2 linked regions of the Spartinivicinus marinus genome follow. The protein of the gene in region 2 interacts with the protein of the main gene of each other region in a pairwise test. Links are inferred from orthologs where the notes say so. Each region holds a gene or a part of one and is shown on either strand. Other genes may lie near its edges. The genes, in order: OQE68_RS12915 and OQE68_RS01570.

Region 1 (3,246 bases), 2.5 Mb from region 2 along the record:
GTACTGGTCAGGCTTGACTGCCTGTTAAAAGTACTAAAAGCTGAAGCCGTGGCTGGCGAAAATGGGGTAAATAACCCCATTTCGCGTTTTTATTTCTGCCTTTTTGCTGAGATTGTTTGCCAATATTGTATTATTTCGTTAAACCATACTGAAAGAGCTGTTAGTAACTCTTGAAATGGAAATTGATTAATACTATTAAGATAATTTGATGTATTGGTAATAAATAGATCCGCAGGTTTTTTCTGGCTAATATGATCAAGCTCGTTGAAGTGACGGAAAAGAATTTGCTGCTCGTGGTACTCAAAATGTAATTCCATCTGCTTAATTAACTGGTAGAGCAAACTCCCTTCTTCATCTGAACTATAACATTTAAGTTTTTGCCGTAGTTTTCTTATTTGCAACGTATATTCTTGATGCCATTGAGCCAACTGTTGCCACAACTGTAGGCTGTTTTGTTGGCTAAGTTGTTTGTTATTAAGACTACAAAAACTACAAAACAATAAAAAATTAATACTTAACTGCCATTTGTCTTGAAAATGTAAAGCTGTTTTAGCGATTTCAGTTTGTTGGTAAACCGTACATGAAAACTCCCAGAAAGGATTGGTTGTTGTTGAAACTTGAGGAATGGTGTTGAGATTCACTTAAACTCCTAGGTTGAAATTTAGTTGAGAGGTGCCTTTATATAGGTGCATATTCATAACTTTTCTAGGATAATGCTTGGCTATGATCAAGTTGGAAAAAATTTCATTATATCGAGGCCACAAGCAGTTATTGGCTAAAGCCAGTGCAACTATTCATAATGGCCAGAAAGTAGCAGTAATCGGAGCTAATGGCTCTGGTAAGTCAAGTTTTTTTGCAATGTTGCTAGGCCAGCTCACTATTGATAGTGGTGACTTGCTTATGCCGGAAAAAGCAAGTATTGCTCATATGAAGCAAGAGGTAGGAAGTTGTGACCGAGCTGCAGTTGAATATGTTATTGATGGGGATGCACAATTAAGAATATTGCAACAGTCTTTACTACAGGCTGAGCAACAGCAGAACCATCAGCGAGTAGCCCTTATCCATGCTGAATTAGATGCTATCAATGGTTATACGGCACATTATCGAGCCGAGCAGTTATTACAAGGTTTGGGGTTTAGCCCTTCAGACTATACGAAACCAGTAAATACTTTTTCTGGTGGCTGGCAGATCAGGCTGAATCTAGCTCAAGCACTGATGTGTCGTTCAGATATCCTATTATTAGATGAGCCCACTAACCACTTAGATCTAGATGCAATTATCTGGTTGGAAGAGTGGCTGAAACGTTATCAAGGTACTTTATTACTCATCTCTCATGACCGGGATTTTGTAGATAATGTGGTGGGGCAGGTTATTCACTTTGAACAGCAGCAACTTCATAGCTACTCTGGAAACTATTCGGCTTACGAACGAATTAGAGCAGAGCGACTTGCTTTACAGCAATCTTTGTATGAAAAGCAGCAGCGAGAAATTGCTCATCTTGAAAAATTTGTAAATAGATTCAGGGCCAAAGCATCTAAAGCTCGCCAGGCACAAAGCCGGTTAAAAACGTTGGACAAACTAGAGCGAATTGCTCAAGCTCATGTAGATAGCCCATTTTCATTTGATTTTGGCAACAACAGTCGGGTTTCTAATCCTCTACTTCAATTACAGAAAACCGATTTAGGTTACCCTGACAAAACAGTTTTGCACTCAGTTAATCTTAATATTGAACCTGGAGCGAGAATTGGTTTGCTTGGTGCAAACGGAGCGGGTAAGTCGACACTGGTTAAAACCCTTGCAGGCCAGCTGTCTGTCCAGTCAGGACAAAAGCTGGAGGGGCAAAATTTAAAAATAGGCTATTTTGCTCAGCAGCATTTGGATGCCTTAGATATTTCGGCTACTCCTCTTTTGGTAATCCAACGGCTATCGCCCACTGTATCAGAGCAGGCGATTCGAGACTTTTTAGGTGGCTTTAATTTTATAGGTGATCAGGCTGTCGCCACTATTGAAAACTTCTCTGGTGGAGAAAAAGCCCGGTTGGCTTTAGCAGTGATCGCCTGGCAATCGCCAAACTTACTCCTATTGGACGAGCCTACTAACCACTTAGATATTGATATGCGCTTTGCTTTGACGAAAGCCTTACAAGACTTTGACGGCGCAGTGGTATTAGTTTCTCACGACCGCCACTTATTAAATAGCTCAGTAGATGATTTATGGCTGGTGAGTAATGGAGAAGTAAAGCCTTATCAGCAAGACTTATCTGAGTACAGCAAGTGGCTAATAGAGCAGAAGAAAGCACAACAGGCTGCAAAGGTAAGTGATGGCACTGAACATGATCAGCAAGTGCAAGAGAAACCAGTAGGGAAGTCACGAAAGGAGCAAAAACGTGAAGAAGCTGCAATTCGTAGCCAGCTTAGACCTCTTAAGCAAAAAGTAGAGCGGCTTGAAGTCGATATTCATAAAACAGAGCAATCACTTGAAGCATTAAGTGAAACTCTGGGTGATGCGTCTTTATATGAGGAAAAAAATAAAGGGAAATTACGCCAGTTACTGGATGAGCAGAGTCAGCTAAAAAAACAGCAGCAAATATTGGAAGATGACTGGATGATGGCTCAGGAAGAGTTAGAAAACATGACAAAGGAATTGAGCTAAGAGAATCTTTTTTTACGTCAGTCGGCGGAGGGGTATTAGAGATGCCCTTTAGTTTGAATAAAAAACAAGCACTGTTTAATTAATCGTAACAGTGCTTGTTTTAGAAAATTCCATGTAACTACGTCTATTGGCTCGTTAAGTTGCTTAGTAATTGAGCTAAAATACGATCCAAGTCCTGTTTGTCAGGCTTTGTGCCTGTAAGTACTCTCAAACCAGTGATACCTAACATGAGTAACTGGGATAAAATTTTTGGATCTTTTTCTGCTGAAATTTCGCCACACTTTTGTGCTTTTTCAATCATATGACGCAAGCCAGCTTCTATTTGTCTTAAATAACTACTGACTTTTTGATGGATGCCTTCGTCATGGGGAGCTACTTCAAGTAATGTATTTACTAAAAAGCAACCTTTTGACTCATTATCCAGCAAAATGTCAGCAGCTAGTTGTTCAAAGTAAAGCTTTATGGCTGTTAATGGCGAGTCAACTGACTCAAAACAACATACCTGTTTATCCAACCGGCGCTGTGCATAACAGTCAATTGCAGCCATATAAAGGCCACGCTTACTTTTGAAGGCTGCATATAAACTGCCTGGCT
Region 2 (3,740 bases):
CTTCTAAAACCACTTTATCAGTTTCAATATCTACTAATAATTCGTCGCGGCTGCAGGCTTCTCCCACTTTTTTGTGCCAAGTGGCGACGGTGCCGTCAGCAACTGATTCCGGAAAAGTAGGTGCTTTTATTTCAGTGGCCATGTTGTTTCCTTAAAAACCTTTAATGTTTACTGCTTGTTACCCAATCTTTAAGTAAGGCGCTGTTACACGCCCTTCAATCATTAAATAGTGAAAGCGTCATCTACCAGCTTTTGCTGCTCTTCCACATGCACTGACATATAACCACAGGCAGGGGCTGCAGAGGCTTCCCGACCTGCGTATTCTAAATACAGCTGCTTGTTAGGATGCTCTGCTATCACCCGTCGCATATGATGCTGGCTAGAGTACCAAGCCCCCTGGTTCATAGGCTCTTCCTGGCACCACACCACACGCTCTAAATTTGGATACTGTGCAAACACAGCTTCCAGATCGTCATGGGGGAATGGGTAAAGTTGTTCAATACGTATAATTGCTGCATCGTTAAGATTTTCTGCACGACGCTTTTGCAGTAAGTCGTAATAAACCTTACCACTACACATAATTAAACGCTTAACGTCAGCTGGCTTAATATCATCCACCTCTGCTAATACTGTATGGAAGCTACCTTCTGCCAGCTCTTCTAAGGTTGAAACAGCAAGTTTATGGCGAAGCAAACTCTTGGGTGTTAATGCGATCAGCGGCTTACGCAGAGGACGTAATACTTGTCGCCTAAGCATATGGAACACTTGAGCAGGCGTTGTAGGTACACAAACCTGTACATTATGTTCCGCACATAATTGCAAATAACGTTCTAGCCGAGCTGAAGAGTGCTCAGGACCCTGCCCTTCATAGCCATGGGGCAACAGCATGGTTAATCCACACAAACGTCCCCATTTGTGCTCACCACTGGTAATAAATTGATCGACAACCACCTGAGCACCATTCGCAAAGTCACCAAATTGTGCTTCCCAAATGACTAATGCATTTGGGGTAGTGGTTGCATAGCCATACTCAAATGCTAACACCGCTTCTTCTGATAAGAATGAATCATAAATATCAAAGGCTGGCTGATCTTCGGCAAGATTTTTTAACGGAATATAAGCTTCACCGTCTTTTTGATTATGCAGTACCGCATGACGGTGAGAGAAAGTACCACGACCGACATCCTGACCCGTAATCCGAATGGGATTGTTCTGATGTAATAACGTGGCATAAGCCATGGTTTCCGCAAAGCCCCAGTTAATGGGTAAAGCACCCGCTGCCATTTTGCGGCGATCTTCAATAATTTTCCCAACCTGGCGTTGTACAACAACACCATCAGGAATGTCGTGTAGTTTATTAGCCAGCTCTTGCAGTACATTAATATCTACCTGAGTGTCGTGTTTTGCAGTCCACTCATGACCGATATAGGGAGCCCAATCAACAAATAGTTCTTTGTTAGGCTCTTTTACCAGGCTTTTCACGACATGTTGGCCATTATCCAGTGCTGTGCGATAGCCTTCGAATATTTGCTTGTCTTCTTCTGCAGTTAACGTACCTTCTTTAATCAGGCGCTCTGCATACAAAGTACGCGTGGTTGGTTGATTTTTAATAACCTGGTACATCAGTGGTTGAGTACCCGATGGTTCATCCGCTTCGTTATGGCCCCGGCGGCGATAACAAACCAAATCAATGACCACATCTTTCTTAAATTGCATCCGGTAGTCTAAAGCCAGGCGAGTGACAAATAATACCGCTTCTGGATCATCACCATTCACATGCAAAATAGGCGCTTCAACAATTTTAGCTACATCGGTGCAGTATTCTGTTGAACGGGCATCATCCTGGCGGCTAGTGGTAAAACCAACCTGATTGTTAATGATAATATGGATAGTGCCACCTGTCTTATAAGCACGAGTCTGCGACATTTGCATGGTTTCCATCACCACACCTTGTCCTGCAAATGCAGCATCACCATGAAGATTAATAGGCACCACTAAATCACGATTAACATCGTTACGACGATCTTGACGAGCTCTTACCGAACCTTCAACGACAGGCGAAACAATTTCTAAATGTGAAGGGTTAAAAGCCATCGCTAAGTGAATTTCGCCACCCGGCGTCATCACGTTAGATGAAAAACCTTGGTGGTATTTCACATCACCAGAACCTTCATCCTGAAGTTTTTTCCCTTCAAACTCATCAAATAAATCGGCTGGGTTTTTACCCAGAATATTCACCAATAAATTCAATCGGCCCCGGTGTGCCATACCAATGACCATTTCTTTGGCCCCATAAGAACCGGCCCGTTGAATAAGCTCATCAACCATCGGCACTAAGCTTTCGCCCCCTTCCAGGCCAAAACGTTTAGTCCCTGGGTATTTAGTGCCTAAATATTTCTCTAAACCTTCAGCTGCAGATAATCGCTCTAACAAGTGCAGTTTGGATTCTTTGCTGATGGTAGGGTGAGCACGATTAGACTCTAGGCGTTGCTCAAACCAGCGACGCTCTTCTGAATCCACTATGTGCATAAACTCAGCACCAATGGTAGAGCAGTAGGTATTTTTTAAACCTTGCCAGATTTCTTTAAGGGTGGCTTCGTCTTTACCAAAAGAGAGCGAGGCTGTTTGAAAAACGGTGTCTAAATCAGCTTGATTAAGCCCATGGTGTTCTAACGTTAAATCTGGAACTTGCTGGCGCTGCTGGAGATTTAGAGGATCAAGCTTAGCATTCTGGTGACCCCGTTGACGGAATGACTCAATCAACTCCATTACCTGAACTTGTTTTTTTTCGTGTTCAGAAGTAACGGAAACCGGTGCCATTACATGGGAGGTAGATCGTTGTTTGGCTAATAGCTGAAAGTGTTCTCGAATCGTTGCATGCGAAACATCTTGAGCACTAACACCTTCAATTTGTGGCAACTTTTCAAAATAATCACGCCACTCTTCTGGGATGGCATTTGGATCACGCAAAAATTGCTCGTATAACTCTTCTACATAAGCTGCATTGCCACCAGATATATGCGCCGTCCGCCACATCTGGTGCATGACACCTTCTTGCATTCTTATTACCCCATGAGTAAGACAGCTATCCGGCAAGTTTTGTCAGGTTTTCACCCCTGATCAAGCAAAACTGCTTTTATCTAGGGCTAAACAGCTTATTACTTGTTGACCAAATAAGCTTAAGCTGCTTTACCAGATAGGCCGACAAACAGACTCGTTATATTTCGGTTCTAACACTCACACAAAAACCGGGGCATAACGGCAGTTGTATTTAAACGAAAAATTAAACACAGGCTACCAGCTCCGGCTATTCAGTTGCATTACAATACATCAATTTAAAAGCACCTTTTTAAAAGCCTATTCTTAAAAAGACGCCCTTATAAATACACTCTTATAAACACACGATTGCAAGTACATTCTTACACGTACATTTATAAATGCATTCGCACTGTAATACAGTTAACCCTGCATGTAGGGCACTTGTCGGAAATACTCAACCAACTGACGCTTTGGGTTTTATACCTATTACCAAAAGCAATTAGTATAAGTACATCTAACCAAAATAATTAAAAGGACTTGCCCACTTTTGATTATTTTGTCAGATATTTACAGGCAGAAAAAATATACGACTGTAAATAATTCAACCTACCTGTTTAAATGCCCTACAAAAATCAGGTGCACAGTATGAACTGAAACACCTAAAATTACTATTACTAAGTCCCACTCTTTAGCAGCATTTG

What was found.
Region 1: the proteins of OQE68_RS01570 (region 2) and OQE68_RS12915 interact in binary tests that used the Escherichia coli proteins (3 or more experiments, as listed by UniProt). The link is inferred for Spartinivicinus marinus from one-to-one orthologs.

What each region holds. Positions count from the first base shown.
Region 1 is NZ_JAPJZK010000001.1:2,869,781-2,873,026, forward strand. What follows is about bases 268-3,187. They hold OQE68_RS12915 (ATP-binding cassette domain-containing protein), read left to right. Parts: upstream 268-723; coding sequence 724-2,652; downstream 2,653-3,187. Other genes in these bases: OQE68_RS12910 (TIGR02444 family protein), read right to left, coding at 268-641; OQE68_RS12920 (TetR/AcrR family transcriptional regulator), read right to left, coding at 2,777-3,187. Outside these bases: OQE68_RS12905 (hypothetical protein), read left to right, coding at 1-1; more of OQE68_RS12910, read right to left, coding at 90-267; more of OQE68_RS12920, read right to left, coding at 3,188-3,246. UniProt on the Escherichia coli protein: Genetic data indicate it may be involved in ribosome assembly or function.
Region 2 is NZ_JAPJZK010000001.1:333,974-337,713, forward strand. The notes cover bases 23-3,436. They hold OQE68_RS01570 (2-oxoglutarate dehydrogenase E1 component), read right to left. Parts: upstream 3,061-3,436; coding sequence 223-3,060; downstream 23-222. Other genes in these bases: odhB (2-oxoglutarate dehydrogenase complex dihydrolipoyllysine-residue succinyltransferase), read right to left, coding at 23-142. In the rest of the region: more of odhB, read right to left, coding at 1-22; OQE68_RS01575 (succinate dehydrogenase iron-sulfur subunit), read right to left, coding at 3,714-3,740. UniProt on the Escherichia coli protein: E1 component of the 2-oxoglutarate dehydrogenase (OGDH) complex which catalyzes the decarboxylation of 2-oxoglutarate, the first step in the conversion of 2-oxoglutarate to succinyl-CoA and CO(2).